2 regions of the Lysinibacillus sp. UBA6686 genome follow, and region 1 is predicted to be linked to the other one. Evidence: riboswitches for the same ligand, from Rfam matches in the RefSeq annotation. Region 1 holds a riboswitch; the other holds the start of a gene.

The links. Region 1 has a riboswitch for cobalamin ahead of B2R82_RS12855 (ABC transporter substrate-binding protein). Riboswitches for the same ligand answer to the same signal wherever they lie in the genome.
Region 2: another riboswitch for cobalamin. It lies ahead of B2R82_RS16985 (FecCD family ABC transporter permease); the one in region 1 lies ahead of B2R82_RS12855 (ABC transporter substrate-binding protein).

What each region holds. Positions count from the first base shown of each region.
Region 1 covers NZ_DKJS01000047.1:1,307-10,674, reverse strand. The annotation lists gene B2R82_RS12895 (GNAT family N-acetyltransferase) at 1-33, opposite strand, end outside; gene B2R82_RS12890 (translation initiation factor 2) at 242-508, shown strand; gene B2R82_RS12885 (polysaccharide deacetylase family protein) at 529-1,254, opposite strand; gene B2R82_RS12880 (hydroxymyristoyl-ACP dehydratase) at 1,489-1,965, opposite strand; gene B2R82_RS12875 (D-alanyl-D-alanine carboxypeptidase family protein) at 2,174-3,097, opposite strand; gene vanS (vancomycin resistance histidine kinase VanS) at 3,340-4,431, opposite strand; gene vanR (VanR-ABDEGLN family response regulator transcription factor) at 4,457-5,152, opposite strand; gene fabZ (3-hydroxyacyl-ACP dehydratase FabZ) at 5,329-5,754, opposite strand; cobalamin riboswitch at 6,252-6,437, shown strand; gene B2R82_RS12855 (ABC transporter substrate-binding protein) at 6,640-7,602, shown strand; gene B2R82_RS12850 (FecCD family ABC transporter permease) at 7,599-8,600, shown strand; gene B2R82_RS12845 (adenosylcobinamide amidohydrolase) at 8,597-9,368, shown strand, end outside.
Region 2 covers NZ_DKJS01000065.1:11,463-20,830, forward strand. The annotation lists gene B2R82_RS16940 (YusW family protein) at 50-511, shown strand; gene B2R82_RS16945 (MarR family winged helix-turn-helix transcriptional regulator) at 711-1,145, shown strand; gene B2R82_RS16950 (ring-cleaving dioxygenase) at 1,194-2,177, shown strand; gene B2R82_RS16955 (nitroreductase family protein) at 2,250-2,867, shown strand; gene B2R82_RS16960 (NADPH-dependent FMN reductase) at 2,935-3,477, shown strand; gene B2R82_RS16965 (sensor histidine kinase) at 3,803-5,197, shown strand; gene B2R82_RS16970 (response regulator transcription factor) at 5,175-5,876, shown strand; gene B2R82_RS16975 (YdhK family protein) at 5,914-6,489, opposite strand; gene B2R82_RS16980 (biotin transporter BioY) at 6,602-7,198, opposite strand; cobalamin riboswitch at 7,338-7,529, shown strand; gene B2R82_RS16985 (FecCD family ABC transporter permease) at 7,680-8,726, shown strand; gene B2R82_RS16990 (heme ABC transporter ATP-binding protein) at 8,731-9,368, shown strand, end outside.

The DNA of each region.
Region 1 (9,368 bases):
ATGATTTAATTCAATGAATTCAAGCTTAGTCACTCATCTAATCCCCCTTATGTTATTAATGGTAATTATACCTTTTCTAAACATTTGGAAGTAGAGAAATGCAACATAAAAACACCTCCACTATGAAACAGTTGGAGGTGAGGTACAGATTTTAATTTGGTTCGATTCCCTTTTTTGATGTGGTACGCATATGATGAAAGTAGTGACCATCTAACACAATTTGCTTAAAGGAGGCATAACAATGCAAAGAAATGATAATAATTCGAATCCATCGAATGACTCTTTGGACATTTATGCTGCAAAGCTGGCCTATATTGGCACATCCATATCGACATTAGGTGATGGTATTCAAACAATTGCCGCTGGTCTTGCATTACAGGCGTTACAAAAAAGCAACAATGATAGTTCCCAAAACAATAATGATCAGGCAAAGCAATCTGAAAATATGCAAAAGCAAATTGATTATTTAATTTCTGAATTAAAGCATATTAAAAGATCTTTAAGATGAAAACAAGGTTCCACTATGAATTACTTTGTCTGCTGTACTTCAAGTAACTCGGAAACCGTGACGAATCGATAACCCTGTTTTTCTAGCTCTGCCAAAATACTTTCCATTGCCTCTACAGTTTGCTTACGATTACCGCCTCCATCATGAAACAGGACAATATTACCTTGATTTACTCCTTTTAAAACAGTATTAACAATTCGGTTCGTACCTGGACTTTTCCAGTCTAATGTATCTAAATGCCAAGACCACATTACCACCTTATAGCCTTCTTTGGATATCGCTTCAATCATGGCATCTGAATATTGACCCTCTACAGGTCTAAATAAAGTAGGAGTAAAACCAGTAATTTTTTGTATAGTTTCATCTGTTTGCTTAATTTCCTTTAGCAGGTTTGGAACATTAGTCCTTAACGGATGTGTAAAAGTATGATTGGCAAGTTCATGACCTTCATTATACATTCTTGAAATAACTTCAGGATTTTTTTCTGCATTTTGACCAACTATAAAAAAAGTGGCTTTTGCTTTATATTTTGCCAAAATATCTAAAATCTGAGTGGTGTACTTCCGATGTGGTCCGTCATCAAAAGTAAGAGCCACAATTTTTTCATCCGTTTTAATTTCCCATACAATTTGACCTGCTTCTTCATAATACTTTCTTCCTTTATTTTCATAGGTACTAGCTTTGACATCATCAAAGGAAATCATTAACAGACAAATCGGTAATACGATTTGAAAAAATTTTTTCAAATTTTCACTTCCTCAAATAAAATTTTTCGTACCTTATTATTTGAGGTTTTTTAAAATAAATGCTTAATTTTTATCATTTTGTTCCGTATAAATCAAGCGCCTTTACATGATTATTTTTGAAGAAAGCGGGGAACTATGTTTTTTTAGCTTATAATTTGGAGGAAGTTCATAAAGCGGTAAATATTATCTATCCTTTGCTTCATTTTTTGGAATGGTTGGTGTCGACTGTAAAATTTATTTTTTATAAAAGCTTAAGTAATATTCAATTAATTTTATGACCGCATAAATTTTTTTGTATTCTTTTTCAATTTTAAATGAAATAAATAATATAGCTACATTAAAGCTTAAAATTGTTAGGGCAACTATTTGAAATAAAGAAATACCAACCATTAGCTTTACATTAATAGCACAGGCAATAATGGCGAATAACGATAACATCACACCACTTAATGTAATATAGATGGGTTTAGATCGAATAATTTCATCTGCTTGTACTTTTAACAGATCTAATAAATATCGAATTTCTTTAAGCTCATATTTCTGGTCGAAAATCACAAAATATGACATATAGACATCATTCGAAATATTCTCATTCAGTATATTTTTATGAATTTTAGTCACTAATTGATCGCAAAAATCTTTATTTAAAGCTTTCTCAGGTACAAATAATTCTTCTTTATTTTCTAATATATTCGTGCTGGGATGCTTCAAAACCCCCTCATCCTCTCATCGTGTTCTACCTGTTTTAATAATCGAATAGAGATTATTTATAGTCAGATCAATAGTTCGCTCAAATGTTCAGACACTTAAATTATATGAGGGATTGTCTATTGTATGCTATTTTCGACAAAATACCACTAATATTTTGTATAAATTCAATTAAAACCAGGACTACCTAAGTACCTGGTTCGATTTATGTTTAATATAATTTTTGATAAACAGCTAATGCGTCTGTAATATTGAACTGCTCTGAACGTGGATCACCTTCTGCACCAACCGTTACGAGCAAATATTCCTCCCCATTGATGGATGCTAGGCTTGCGAGGCAGAGACCAGCTTGCTCTGTATAACCTGTTTTTCCTCCAATAATCTTACCTTTCGTTACCTGATTGGTGTTTAAATAATTAAACAGCCTGCTTGTTAAAGTAATTCCTTCTGGATGGCGATTCGTTGATTTTATCGAATATCTTTCAGCTGTATAAACTTCCCTGAATATTGGATTTACGAGAGCAGACTGTAAGAGAATTGAAAGATCTTTCACCGTTGTATAATGGTCTGGGTGATGTAGCCCAGTAGCATTCATAAAGTGACTATTCGTCATTCCAAGCTGTTGAGCCTTTTCATTCATTAGCTGGGCAAACCCACTTTCTGAACCAGCAATAGATTCAGCTAAGCCAATAGATGCTTCAGCTCCTGATGGCAGCATCGCACCATAAAGCAAATCCTCTGCAGTTACTTCCTCATTAGGGAGAAAACCTGCCATAGAAGCATTTTCTTCGTATAAGTTGGTAAAAACACGGTTTTTAAGAATAATCTTTTCGTTTAAATCGGGTATATTTTCAAGTGCGACAAGGACAGTCATCAACTTCGTTAAAGAAGCTGGATATATGATTTCCTCACTATTTTTATCCAATAAAATAGTATGATCTTCTAAGCTCACTAATATGGCATTAGAGCTATATAAATCTATATTGAACATATCGTCACTTTTCTGTGGCATCTCTAGCTGAGGTGATTTAAATGGATCAAGGTTTGGCTGAAGTGGATGATCTTTGACAACCACAAAATAAATAAACACTAATAATAGTATAAGAAATATGCTAAAGAATCCCTTTCTTTTCAACAAAAACAACTCCTTCTTTTTATACCTGTTTCCCAATTAGAGACCTATTGCAAGATGTCAAAAAAAGCTAGAAGATCAACAGGATATCTCACTCACCAAGTACTTTCACAGGAAGTGAAGATTTTTGTGTATGTTCCTCAATCTAGTGAGGTTGAGGAAATTACCTCACTGACTGTAGTTTTATTGAAACATAAAAGAAAGAGCTCTTTTTTAATAATCTATTATAGAATTCTTAAGGTTTCTTAAGAAAATGATGGTAGGCTAACAGTAAACACTGTTTTTTCATCTGTGCTAATGGCAGATATTGTTCCTCCATGTGCTTGTACAATCTCATTGGCAATAGCAAGTCCCAAACCCGCTCCACCCGTTTGTGTAGACCTTGACGAGTCTAAACGATAAAACTTTTCAAAAATCATGGTTAATTTTTGAGGGGGAATGGCCTTTCCCTTGTTTGTAAATGAAATATGAATCTGGTCATTTTGTTTTTCTGCATGAATGTTAATAATGCTGTTCTCATCGCTATATGCTATCGCATTTTTAAAAATATTATTAAACACCCTAGCTAATTTATTGGCGTCAGCCAAAACCTTTATATCTTCCTTCACATCTACAATTGCTTGCTGCCCTTTAGGTGCCAATAATGGATAAAATTCATCTGCCAATTGCATCAACATATAATTTAAATTTATGGCTTCTTTATCTAATATAATGGATTGTAAATTAAATCTCGTAATTTCAAAAAACTCATTAATCAATTGTTCTAGCCTGTAGGATTTATCTAATGTAACCTTTACATATTTTTCTTTTTGCTCTAACGGCATATCCTTTGCCTCATCCAGCAAGCTAAGGTATCCCATAATCGATGTCAGTGGTGTCTTAATATCATGTGCCAAATATACCACAAGGTCGTTTTTTCGTTGTTCAGCCTCTTGTGCATCCTTTGCACGTTTTTCTAATGTATTTTTCACAACATTTAATTTCTTTTCCATAAATTCAAGCTCAGCTGGCAGTTGAATATCTTTATCAGATTCTGCTAAAAGGCTGTTGACACCTAAAGAAATATGATGAAAATACTTTGTAAAGCGTGAAAGAGCAAAATAAAAGATTACTAATAATAAAAGTATTAATCCAGTTGTTAACCAAAGCTGCTTATTTTGCTGAAATATAATCGAATAGGCTTTCTGAGCAGCATAAAAATCAAGTTGAAGAACATTTTCACAAAAATGAATAAACGCATCAGCGAATGGAGCCTGTAAAACACCATCAATCAATAGAGAGCTAATCCAATACCCACTTATTAATGCAAGGACGAGGATAAGAAGTATTTGAAGCATTATTTTCCTTTTTAGTTTTCCGAAATCATTTTTCAATGGTGTACCCCACTCCCCAAACAGTTTTTATAAATTTTGGGTTTTCTGCAGAATCATTCATTTTTTCTCGTAAATGTCTGATATGGACCATTACCGTATTATTACTGCTAAAATATTTTTCTCCCCAGACTTTTTGAAATAGTTCCTCGGAAGAAACGACACGTCCCCTATTGATACATAAAAACCATAGGATTGAAAATTCTGTAGGTGTAAGTGACAATTGTTTTTCATGCAACATACATTTCCGTGTGTTTTGATCTAATAAAAGCCCAGAAAAATCAATAATCATATCATTCTGCAAAGCTTCCTGCTGGTTGTACCTTGTAAATCTCCTGATTTGAGCCTTCACTCGAGCTATTAGCTCCAATGGTCGAAATGGCTTCGTGATATAATCATCAGCCCCTAAAGTTAGACCTGTTATTTTATCAATTTCCTCATCCTTGGCTGTTAGCATAATCACTGGAAAATGATAATATTCTCTAATTCTTCTGCAAATTTCAAAGCCATCTATGTCAGGCATCATCACATCTAGAATAGCGAGATCTAATTTTTTTGTCTGAATACAAGTTAGTGCCTCCTTGGCATCATAAAATGTAAAGACATTAAAGCCTTCATTTTTTAAATAAAGCTCTATTAAGTCGGCAATTTCCTTTTCGTCATCTATGACAAGAATATTAATTGTTATTTTCATCTCCCCCTTAAAGTTGCGAACATTGCTTTTAATGTAACAATCATAATACCATTCCGGTAATCAAGCTGCCATGTAAAGCCTGAGATTTAAGAAATTCTAAAGAATTTACGCAGCAAAAAACCACTTCTCTAAATAGACGAAGCGGTTTCAAATGTATTTTGTTTTTTTCATTAGCTACCAAAGGCAAAAATAAGCTCTGTTTCACACACTAACTCTCCATCAACAGTAGCTATTCCACGCCCTTTTCCAATAGCCCCTTTTAAGCGTGTAATTTCTACCTCAAGACGAAGCTGGTCACCCGGTTTTACTTGTTTCTTAAAACGACATTGATCAATACCAGCTAGTAACCCGAGTCTCCCTTCATTTCCTTCCTTTGTAAGCATAATAATGGCACTAACTTGTGCTAATGCTTCCACAATTAGGACTCCTGGCATTACAGGATAATTAGGAAAATGCCCATTAAAAAACTCTTCATTTATCGTAACATTCTTAATCGCTACTGCTCTCTTACCTTCTTCTAACTCCAAAACACGATCCACTAAAAGAAAGGGATAGCGATGTCTAATAGCTGCTTGTATTTGCTGAATGTCCAGCATATTAACACCTCCAACTGAATTATCATCTAATTCTATCACTAATTATTAATAGTTGGTACTATTTTAAAATTTAAAGATAAAAAAATCACACTCCAAAAAAATGTGATTTTAGATAAACTTAATTTATGTACCCGATGATTGACCAAAACCATCTCCTAATTTAATGGAATGCAACTGTCCGCTAGTTGCCCAATTGTCACGCTCATATTCCTCAAATATAACTGTTACCCATTCTTCTTTAACATTTAACTTCTTTCAACATAGTCTACCACCCTTTATAGGTAGTGAGATGAATGCGAATTTAAGCTACTTTTCAGAGGGTGTCCTAACACCCGCTGAAAGAAGTTAAAGCCTCCGGCGGATGTCACGGAATCGAAAAGGAGTTCTTTGTGTAAGCACAAAGCCGATTCCGAACGCAATTATGCCGAAGCATAATTGATTAAAGGAGAAGTCGTCTAGATGGTAGGCGACTTTTTTTGTTTTCATGTATAATAAAATCAACTGAATATTATAAAGGTTCTTTACTTACTGTAAAGTGAAAAGGGAAATCGGTGATATTCCGATGCGGTCCCGCCACTGTATGTGCTAGTTTTTTCAATGTACGCCACTGAAAGTTTTTCGGGAAGGCTTGAAAAATTGTATGGAGCACGAGCCAGGAGACCTGCCTTTATAGAGACACGTTACAACCTACGAGGATAGGGTGGTGGATTTTGCGTATTTTTGTGCATTATTACCCCTCATTTTGGATGAGGGGTATTTGTTTTGTATGGAAGATGTCGATAAATTTGAAAAAATGGGCGATAAATTTATAAAGTCCATCGATTACTAATCTATCAGCAAAATAATTTGGAAAAATTTACGCATTTATATACTAGGAGGATTCATATGAAGAAATTTTGGAAATTAGGACTTTCCGCATTTTTAGCAATTGGCTTACTTACTGCTTGTGGAGAAGGAGCAAAAAATGAAAAGCCAGCATCTTCTGAGCAGCAAGAAACAACACAAGTAGACAAAGCAACATTCCCTATGACGATAACAGATGCTGTTGGCAAGGAGATTACGCTGGAGTCACCTCCGGAAAAAATAGTTTCTCTTATTCCAAGTAATACAGAGATTTTATTTGCTCTTGGCTTAAACAATGAAATTGTGGGTGTTACCGATAATGATGATTATCCTGCAGAGGCAACTGAAAAACAAAAAGTTGGTGGTATGGAATATAATATTGAGCAAATTATTGCCTTACAACCAGATATCGTGTTTGCTCATGCTTCGAGTATGACATTTTCTGCAGGGGCCATTGAACAGCTTGAATCTGCCGGTTTAAAGGTTTTTGTGGTAACAAATGCGAAGGACTTTAATGAAATTTACACAACAATTGAACAGCTAGGTCGTGCAACTGGGAAATTACCTGAGGCCAAGAAAATAATTAAAGATATGAAGACAAAAGTGGAAGAGGTTCTAGCAAAAATTAAGGATGTGAAGCCAAAGAAAGTTTTTGTAGAAGCATCTGATGAGCCACATATATTTACAGCTGGTAAAGATACATTTATGAATGAAATGTTAAATATGATTCATGCCGAAAATGTTGCAGCAGATACAGCAGATTGGTATGAAATCAGTTCCGAACAAATTATTGCAAAAAATCCAGATGTCATCGTGGTGACATATCATTATGTACCTGATATTTTAACAAAGCTACCACAGCGTGCTGGCTTTGACACAATTAATGCAGTAAAAAATAAAGCCATTGTTCAGGTAGATGAGAATACAACAAGTCGTCAAGGACCACGTTTAGGAGAGGGTCTTGAAGAGTTAGCGAAAGCGATCTACCCAGAGGCGTTTAAGTGAGTAAAATAGTCACAGCCTATGTAACAGCGATTACGCTTCTTATCATTGGCATCTGGTGTGGCGTAGCTATAGGCTCTGTTCATATTCCGCTAGAAGTATTGTGGAATAAAGCAGCTGATGAAACGGCTGCCAATATTTTTTGGAAAATACGTCTGCCGCGAGTTCTCCTAGCAGGGCTTGTGGGAGCTTCACTGGCCATTGCAGGAGCTGCCTTTCAGGGCCTGCTAAAAAATCCTTTAGCAGATCCCTATACATTAGGTGTTTCTTCTGGTGCATCAGTTGGTGCAGTAATGACGATATTCTTTGGTCTTTCAATTCCAGTAGTTGGTCTCTATACATTGCCAACCTTTAGTATGCTTGGGGCAATATTAACAATGGTAGCAGTCATGAGCTTTGCAAGAGTAGTAGATCGTTCTCTGAAAATGGAAACGTTAATTTTAACAGGAGTCATCTTTAGTTCATTTTTAGGCTCACTTATTTCTCTAATGATTGCTCTATCAGGCGAGGAGCTGCGGCAAGTGATGGGGTGGCTACTTGGTTCTGTATCAATGCGAGGCTGGCCTTTTGTGCAAATGATTATCCCATTTGTTGTTGTAGGTTCATTGATGCTATGGACACAAAGAAGGGAATTAAATGTGCTGTTATATGGGGAGGAACGAGCAAAACACTTAGGTGTTAATGTGAAACGAAGTAAGTATTTAATTTTAGTAGGTGGATCCATGCTGACAGGAGCAGCAGTGGCTGTTTCGGGAACAATTGGATTCGTTGGATTAGTCGTACCGCATATGACAAGGATGATTTGGGGCTCAGACCACCGTCATTTATTACCATTGTCCTTTTTAAATGGTGCGACATTACTTATTATATGTGATTTAATTGCACGAACAATTATTATGCCGAGGGAGCTACCAATTGGTGTTATTACTGCATTTATTGGGGCACCTGTCTTTTCCTATATTTTTTATAAGCAGCGCAGAGGTAAGGGGGTACGGGCATGATCGTTGTTGAACATCTATCAGGTGGCTATGATGGCATACCAATCGTCAAAGATATTAGTTTTTCAGTAAAAAAGGGGAAAATATTAGGGATATTAGGTCCAAATGGTAGCGGAAAATCCACACTATTAAAAGTGATTAGTGGCATATTACCAGCAACGGCAGGTACTATAAAAGTAGATGGCAAAAATATTAGTTCTTACAATGCTCGTGCTTTGGCAAAAAAAATGGCCGTTCTTCCACAATTACATGCGAATGCCTTTTCAAACAGTGTGCGAGACGCAGTATCTCTTGGACGCTATCCACATCAATCGGGTTTTTTCTCCAGCTGGTCAGATTTCGATGAACAAGCAGTCCAACACGCAATGGCCCAAACAGATGTGACACGCTACGAGCAGACACCCATGGAATTCTTATCAGGTGGTGAGCAGCAACGAGTTTTTGTTGCCCAGGCTTTAGCGCAGACAGCAGAAATATTATTGCTGGATGAACCGACCAATCATTTAGATATTGCACATCAGCGGCAAATTTTAGATATGGTGCGGAAAGAAGCAATTGAATGCGGATTAACCATTATTATGGTGTTACATGATATGAATTTAGCTTCTCTTTATTGTGACGAATTATTATTAATGGAATCAGGGCAAATGCGTGCATTTGGGGTACCCCATGAAGTATTGATGGCTTCACAAATTGAAGAGGTCTATCAGGCAAGGGTAGCGACCTATGCACATCCTGAAATTCCGAAGCCACAAATAACGATGATGCCTG
Region 2 (9,368 bases), on a different contig from region 1:
TTAGTTTTTAGATAAAGGTGAAATAATAACAGTAGAAAGGAGTGGAAGGATGAAAACTAAATTTTTTATGGCTATTCTTTTTACGACTATCGCACTCTATGGCTGTACAAAAGAAAAGGTGCAAGATATGCCGACAAATGCTCCAGTTCAACAAAATAATCAACAAGTCGGAGATACCGCAACAGATCAAGTACCCTTCAATTTTTTAGAGTTTTCGTTGGATGTTGACTATTCTGCGACAGATTCCTATGAAGCTGAATACGAAAATAAAAAGTCCGGCATAGCAGCAAAATTACAGGATACCCGAAATAATGAAAATCTTCAGGGAGATGCAGCTTATACGAAGCTGGAACCTCTTTTTAAGCAGCTGACGTTTGATTCCACTACACCAAATGATGAAGTAATAGATCAGGTTATTTCCGTATTCCATATTGCAGAGGACTTCCAATCAATTGAGATTGAAGTAGAATTTGTTGATGGGAATGAAAAAGAATTTAAACGTCTAAAGTAAATGATGCAGACTGAATTCATTCATTAAAATCCAGTTATCTATTAATGGCTGGATTTTATTTCTTAGAAGTAAGTAGTGCTATAAAGGGGAAAGTCAATTTCTGAGTAAAACAAATTAATTGTCGTATAAAGAAATATATGTTATTATTATCTCGAATTAAAGATAATGAAATTCGAGGTAACTAGAAAGAGGGAGTGGTATGAGGGAAGACAATCGTAATTTAAAGGCTTTTACGGTCTTGTTCCGTGCATATCAAACGATTCAGGAAGCAACAAGAAGAGATTTACTACAATATGATTTAAATCAAACCGAATTTTCAGTGCTTGAATTTTTATACCATCGTGGGGAACAACCGATTCAAGTGATTGGAAAGAGAATATTAATTGCAAGTAGCAGTATTACCTATGTTATTGATAAGCTTGAACAAAAAGGCTATGTCTATCGATTTGCTTGTGCGAAGGATCGCCGTGTCACTTATATTTTTTTAACAGATGAGGGACGGGCATTATTGGAAGAGATTTTCCCAAAGCATGAACAAAAAATTAATGAAATTTTTGAAGTATTAGACCCTGAAGAACTGGAAACAATGATTCTATCTTTAAAGAAGATTGGTTTTAATGCGATTAATAAATGAACAAATTTACATTAATATCTCGAAATCGAGATAATGGGAGGGTTTTAAATGAATCATTTAAAAGGGATTCATCACGTCACGGCAATTACTAGTAGTGCCGAAGAAAATTATAAATTTTTTACTTTTGTGTTAGGAATGCGTTTAGTGAAAAAAACAGTTAATCAGGACGACATTCAAACATATCATTTATTCTTTGCGGATGATAAGGGCAGCGCAGGTACAGATATGACGTTCTTTGATTTTCCGAACATTCCAAAAGGCGTGCATGGAACAAATGAGATTTCAAAAACCTCCTTCCGTGTACCAACGGATGCCGCTTTGGACTATTGGGTAAAACGTTTTGACCGATTACAGGTTAATCATACCGGCATTAAAGAACAATTTGGTAAGAAAACTTTATCTTTCGTAGATTTCGACGATCAGCAATATCAACTTATTTCTGATGAGCACAATAATGGTGTTGCCTCTGGGACTCCATGGAAAGATGGGCCAATCCCTTTGGAATATGCAATAACAGGATTAGGGCCAGTATTTGTTCGAGTTGCTAATTTTAAATATTTCAAAGATGTGCTAGAAAAGGTGATGCTTTTTACTGAAATTGCTGAGGAAGGAGATTTCCATTTATTTGAGGTAGGAGAGGGAGGCAACGGTGCTCAACTTGTTGTTGAATACAACAGTGTTCTACCTTTAGCACGTCAAGGCTTTGGTACAGTTCATCATGCCGCATTCCGAGTAGAGGATCGTGCTGTGTTGAATGAATGGACTGAACGATTTGATAGCTTCGGCTTCCATACTTCTGGTTATGTCAATCGTCACTTCTTTGAATCACTTTATGCACGAGTAGCGCCACAAATTTTATTTGAACTAGCCACTGATGGACCAGGATTTATGGGGGATGAGCCTTATGAAACTTTAGGTGAAAAACTTTCATTGCCACCATTTTTAGAACCAAAGCGTGCTCAAATTGAAGATCTTGTTCGTCCTATTGACACTGTAAGAAGTACAATAAAGTTCGATAAAGAGTATGAGTAATACTAATTCATCCAGTAACAGAAATATGATGCTTACTGGATGGATTTACATAACTGCATTGGGGGTTTATAAATGGAATTTTCCAAACTAATTGAAAAGCGTCGTTCAGCCAATAATTTTTTAAAGGACGTTAAGATGACTGAAGAAGACATACGGCCTATTTTAGAGGATGTTAAGCTTGCTCCATCGGCTTTTAACTTACAACATGCTAACTACATTATTGTTTTGGATGAAGAGATGAAGGAAAAAGTAAGAGAGGCAGCATTTGGTCAATATAAAGTACATTCAGCTTCTGGGGTGATTCTAGTATTAGGTGATAAAGAGGCCTATAAAAACACGGCCAATCTCACTCAGGGGATGGTGGATTTAGGAATAATCACCACTAGTGAATTAGAAGAGATTGTAGCAGAGAATACTAAATTTTATGAAGATGGTGGCCAGGATTTTATGAAGGATGAGGCGATTCGTAATGCTTCATTATCAGCAATGTTATTTATGCTTGCTGCAAAAAATCGCGGTTGGGACACCTGCCCAATGATTGGGTTCGATAATGAAAAAATGCGTGCACTTTTTAATGTACCAGAAACACATGAAATTGCACTTATGATAACAATAGGTAAGGAAAAAGAAAACAGTCGTCGTTTACGAGGTTATCGTAAGCCAGTTGAGGAATTTGCCACTTATTACTAACGTGGTATAAAATAGAATTACTATACAAATACTAAGAATAATAGACATTTTAGGAGGAAATAACATCATGAAAGTAGTAGCTATCGTAGGTAGTATCCGAAAAGAATCTTATAATATGCAGTTAGCTAAGTTTATTCAAAAACAATATGCTGTGAAGTTTGAACTTGAGGTTTTAAGCTTAAATGAGCTACCAATGTATAATCAAGATATTGAAAATGATGCACCACAAGCCGTGCTTGATTTTAAAGCAAAAGTGAAAGCTGCAGATGCAGTGCTTTGGGTGACACCTGAATATAATGGTACCGTACCAGGTGTGATGGTTAATGCAATTGACTGGTTATCTCGTGTAGACAAAGTAATGATTGGAAAACCATCTATTATTATGGGTGCATCGATGGGTAACCTTGGTACTGTAAAAGCACAATTGCATTTGAGAGATATTTTATTCTCCCCAGGTATTAATTCACCATTACTTAGTGGGAATGATGTTTATATTGGTGCTGTGCACACAAAATTTGATGCAGAAGGTAACCTAACAGATGAAGGTACTGTAAAATTCCTTGATTTAGTTATCGATAACTTCTTAAACTGGGCAAAAAAATACGTTTAACATAATGAAAGTCCTGTAAGTACTAGGTATACTTACAGGACTTTTTAACTTCTGCTGAAACGAATAAAGCACTTGAATGGTGGTAGAATGTTAAAAGAGATGCTCGATTAAAAATGCTGTACTACTGCATAAAATCTTCATATTTTTACGTTATACTTTTGACGTGATTCAGCCAAATGTTTTGTACCGCAAGCGAAGCGTCAGGTATAAAATACTTCAAAGGGAAGAGATGATGGAATTTTCCTATTCAGCAAACATATAAACGCATGATAATGCCCTGCAGATGTCACGGATTTTTTGGAAATCTCAAAATGGTGGTTAGCAAATGAGAAAACTTTCACTAAAGCTTGGAATCATTTTTTTTATTACATTATTTTGCATTGAAACATTTATGATGTTCTTTTTACATACTTCTTTAACCAATTCAAGGGTTGAAGAGGAACTAACAAGCTTGCAGGCAAGAGGAAACTCTCATAGAACAATTTTAGAGCGAAATTTTGACAAGGAGACCCTAGCTCATATTGTACTAATGGAGTCAGAGGAAGATACAGATGTAGTTATTACAAATATATCAGGAACAATATTGGCGTCTTCAAACCCACATCCTGAAATCAAAGATTATATAAATCAATTAGAGAATACTGTTCCTTATAATGGGAAAATACTGCAGCGTCATTGGAAAAATGAAAAATATATTGCAACCATTAGTCCAATTCAAAAGCAACAGAGAACAGTTGGATATGTTTTTATGTTTCAAAATACAGATTCAATCCATGCATTAATGGAGCGCTTAAATAAGCATTTTTTAATTGTTGGATTTGTTTCAGGTTTTGTAACCATTGCAGTCATTATTGTTTTATCTAGAAAGCTAGCTCACCCTTTAATTCAGATGAAAGAAGCTACTATGAAAATGAGTAATGGTGACTTTTCCGTGGCACTTTCTTCGAATGGTAGGGATGAACTAAGTGATCTTGCTATAGCAATTCAGCATTTATCAGATGAGTTGAATCATTTAAGACAGGATCGCAAAGATTTTTTATCAAGCATTGCCCATGAGCTTAGAACACCCTTAACCTTTATAAAAGGCTATGCGGATATTCTCTATAAACGTAATTTGACGGAGCAAGATCGACAAAAATATTTAGGTATTATTATAGAAGAAACAAATCGACTCTCTCATTTAATAAGGGAATTATTTGATCTAGCTAAAATGGACGAAAACTCCTTTATTATTGAAAAAGAATGTCTTCCATTGAATGAGATTTTGGAAAATATTAGAGGGAAATTGAGCCCTGCCTTTCAAGAAAAACAGCTGCATTTTAACGTTCATTGTGAAGAAGGATTAACTTTAATGGCTGATGCTGCAAGGCTGGAACAAATATTAATGAATCTCCTCAATAATGCATTATCATATTGTTCCCCAGGTGACGTTATCTCCGTCATAGCAAAAAGACAGGACGATTTAGTATCTATACTCGTTAAAGATACTGGAAAGGGAATCCCCAAAAAGGATTTACCTCATATTTTTGAACGATTTTATCGTGTTGAAAAATCTCGTAGTCGTGCTTTAGGGGGCGTTGGACTGGGGCTTTCAATTGTAAAAGAGCTTGTTCAGGCGCATGGAGGAGAAATTACAGCCCAGAGTATAGAAAATAAAGGAACAACTTTTATCTTAACGTTTAAAGGAGTCAAAAAGCATGAAAACAATACTACTCATTGATGATGAACCAAGAATGTTAGACTTGCTTAAGCTTTATTTAGAGCCTGTTTTCACATGTAAGGAAATGGTATCCGTTCAGAAGGCTCTGATCTATTTAGAAGAAAATCATGTAGATCTGGTACTTTTAGATATCATGATGCCAGAAATGGATGGTTGGCAGGTCTGTAAAGAAATAAGGAAATTTTGGGATGTGCCCATCATCATGCTAACAGCAAAAGGGGAGCATACTGATATGGTAAAAGGTCTAAATCTAGGAGCAGATGATTACATTCTGAAACCCTTCGATGAAGAAGTGTTACTAGCACGTATTAATGCTGTTCTAAGGAGGGCAAAAAGTGATGAAAATATTGTGTCGTTTGAGGGATTACATTTAAACAAAGAATCCTTTGAAGTGTGTTTTAGACAGAAGGAAATATCCTTAACCCCTAAGGAATTTGGGATGCTAGCCTTATTTTTAGCGCATCAAAATAAGGTTTTTACTAGGGAGCATCTTATTAATACTGTATGGGGTTACCATGATTCGATAGAGGATCGAACAATTGATTCACATGTACGTAATTTACGAGAGAAACTACGGAAAAGTGGTTTTCCTGCTGATGATTATTTACAAACTGTTTGGGGGCTTGGCTATAAATGGCTTAAGTCCGCAGGAAGAAATGCATTAGATCTTAGAAGCTAGAAGAACCTCTGCAAGAAATCTACAGAGGTTCAGCATCTTATTCTGCTTTTAATTCGTCCTCAGTTACCCATTTATGATTTTTTACAGAATCTCCATTTGTAGTAGCTGTGTAATCAATCATATAAACAGTCGTTTGGACTGCTTTATCAATCCGAACAGTCGCATTTTCCATTCCCTTCATATGAGATGCATTTGTCTTAACCTCAGTACCAGAGGCTAATGGAGCTAAATCTGGATTAATTAATTCCTCATGAATAACCCACTTATGATTTTCTACACGCTCACCACCTGTAGCTGGATCATAGGAGACAATATATGCAGTAGTATCATATGCGCCTACAATTGTTGCTTTTGCTCCCTCCATACCTTCCATATGTCCATTGGTAATAATAGCTGTGCTTCCTTCTGGAAATTTAGGGTTTACGGCAGTTTTCAACGCTACGGGCACCTCACCCGAGCTAGAATGATCCATTGTTGAATGATCCATCTTTGTATTCTGCTCAATGTCATTGTCCTTTTTCGTCCCTGATTCTGTCTTGTCAGAGCAAGCTGATAACGTTAGGAAAGTAATTACTGTCAGGAAACTGATAAACCAACTTCTTTTTATCTTCATCCTTTATTCCTCCTCACTATTTACACCTAATGTAGCAAATAAATGTGCAGAAATAATGGAAGGATTATAAGAAATACGCCATCTTTGTAGGATCGGCGTTTTAAGAATTCAACTATTTTATTGGTATTATTTTTAATATCCTTTGTAGTCGATGCGCAAAAATACCAGCAAAGACTGCTAAAATAATATCCTTAGGCAAAGGCGGCATCATCCAAAGCCAGGCCATCTTATAATTGAAAGCATCTGGAGCGCTAGCCCATAGCTTATAAGCAAAGTACATCCAATTTGTCCCTAGTAAATAATTAATAGCTGTAGCAATTACTGCTGCAACAATATAGCTTTTCTTTGTGCCGCTGCGCTCAACAATCAGTCCTGCGATAAATGCAGCTAAAATAAATGTGACAATAAAGCCAAATGTAGGGCTCAAGATTTGTCCAAAGCCGCCACCAAAACGTGCAAATACAGGTGCACCAGCTAAGCCAATGCACATATATACCGTACAAGCAAGCGCACCCTTTCTACTACCAAGAACGAGTCCAGCTAATATAGCAAAGAAAGTTTGCAATGTGATGGGGACTCCACCTACAGACATGAAAGGGACAATAGAAGTAATATTTGCACCAATCATCATTAACGTTGAAAATAATCCAATATAGGCAATATCTACTGTTCTTAATCTATGATGAGAGTGTTCTGCAACTGTTGCCATAATTTCACTCCTGTCTATTAAAGTTATAAATAGTGTATGAAAATAAAATATTTGTGTCAACCTATAATTATAATTTAGTTAACTCAATGATAATTAATAGACTAACTACTTAAATGTATGATAGAATCGTCATAATTTTAATAGTTTGGATACTAATGGTGTGGCATCTTATATAAAGTGTCACTTAAAAGGGAAGTCGGTGAAAATCCGACGCTGTCCCGCAACTGTAATGAGGAGTTTTATGATGATTTAGCCACTGTTTTAGGAACGGGAAGGTAATCATAAAACGTTGATTCGAAGCCAGGAGACCTGCCATTTAGTGATAGTTGTAATGCCCACGAGGATGAACGCATTTACGGACAATAGAAGGAAATCTTTCTGACTTTGTTGATGATTCTAGGGTATTTCTATGCATACTATGCATGAAATACTCTTTTTTATTGCTTCATATCTATTACGGTTGATTAGGAGTATTATACATATGAATAAAAAATTTATACTATTATCACTGTCTTTGTTTCTAATACTAATCATTTCTATGACTTTGGCTGTTATGGTTGGATCTGTTTCCATCACACCTCTTTATGTGTGGCAGGTTATTCTGTCCAAAATTCCAATCGTCCAAAATTTTATAGAGCAGGATTGGAGTCGCTCGCAAGAAATTATTATTTGGCAAATACGGGTGCCACGCGTCTTGTTGGCTGCCATTGTAGGAGCAGGCTTAGCAATTGCAGGAGCAGCTATACAGGCTCTTGTGCGTAATTCTATAGCTGAACCATACATATTAGGAATATCCTCAGGGGCAACAGTCGGTGCTACAGCTGTTATTATTTTAGGTGCATTTTCATTCCTAGGAATTTTTGCTCTTTCAGTATCTGCATTTTTAGGCTCACTACTAGCCATATTGTTAGTGTTTTTCCTTGCCCGTGTTGGAGGAAAAATATCTGTCTTTAGACTTTTACTTGCTGGAATGGCAGTATCGTTTATTTTATCTGCTATTTCGAATTTTATTTTAATGATGGCAAAGCAAGAGGGTGGAATTAAGGCAGTTATGTATTGGATGCTTGGAAGTCTAGCTGGTGCAAAATGGAGTAATATAATTATTCCTACAACTATTTTTATCGTCGTGTTTGCCTTACTGTGGCTCCATTATCGTCATTTAAATTTATTATTGCTTGGGGAAGAGGCAGCAGTTACATTAGGTGTCAATATCCAACAGTTTCGTTTACAGCTTATCCTACTAGTATCTTTATTAACGGGTGTGCTTGTTGCAGTAAGCGGCTCTATTGGATTTGTTGGCTTAATTATTCCACATATTGTTCGCATAATTGTAGGTTCTAACTATAAATATGTAATACCAATTAGTGCTTTATTAGGAGGTATTTTTTTAGTTTGGGCAGATGCGATTGCTCGAATTTTGATAGCTCCTGAAGAAATGCCAATTGGAATTATTACAGCTTTTTGTGGAGGACCATTTTTCATTTGGCTACTGCGCCGTAATAATTATTCTTTCGGTGAAGGAGATTAAACCTATGACATTAGAAGCAAGGCAGGTATCCTATTCCATTCAGGATCAACGCATATTACATGAGGTTAGTATGCAAATAAGGGAACAGCAATTTGTTGGGCTAATTGGTCCAAACGGTAGCGGGAAGTCAACCTTATTAAAAAATATGTACCGCCTATTAAAGCCTGAAAATGGTACGGTTCTGTTAAATGAGCAGGATATTTTTAAGCAATCAAGTAAAAACATTGCTAAAAATTTGGCGGTAGTAAGTCAAGAAACACCGGTTTTATTTGACTTTACAGTACATGATTTAGTAAGTATGGGAAGAACACCTCACAAAAAATTATTGGAGCTTGATCAAGAACGAGATTTTCAAATTGTGAAGGATGCATTAAATCAAACAGGTATCACACATTTAGAAAAACGTAGTTTCAGCTCATTGTCAGGTGGAGAAAAAAAACGGGTGATGGTAGCACGTGCACTTGCTCAGCAAGCACAAATACTTATTTTAGATGAGCCAACAAATCATTTAGATATACAGCATCAATTACAGCTAATGGATTTAATTCAAACTTTACATTTAACCGTTGTTGCTGCTTTGCATGACCTAAATATTGCAGCTATGTATTGCGATCAAATTTATGTTTTACAGCAAGGTCAAAT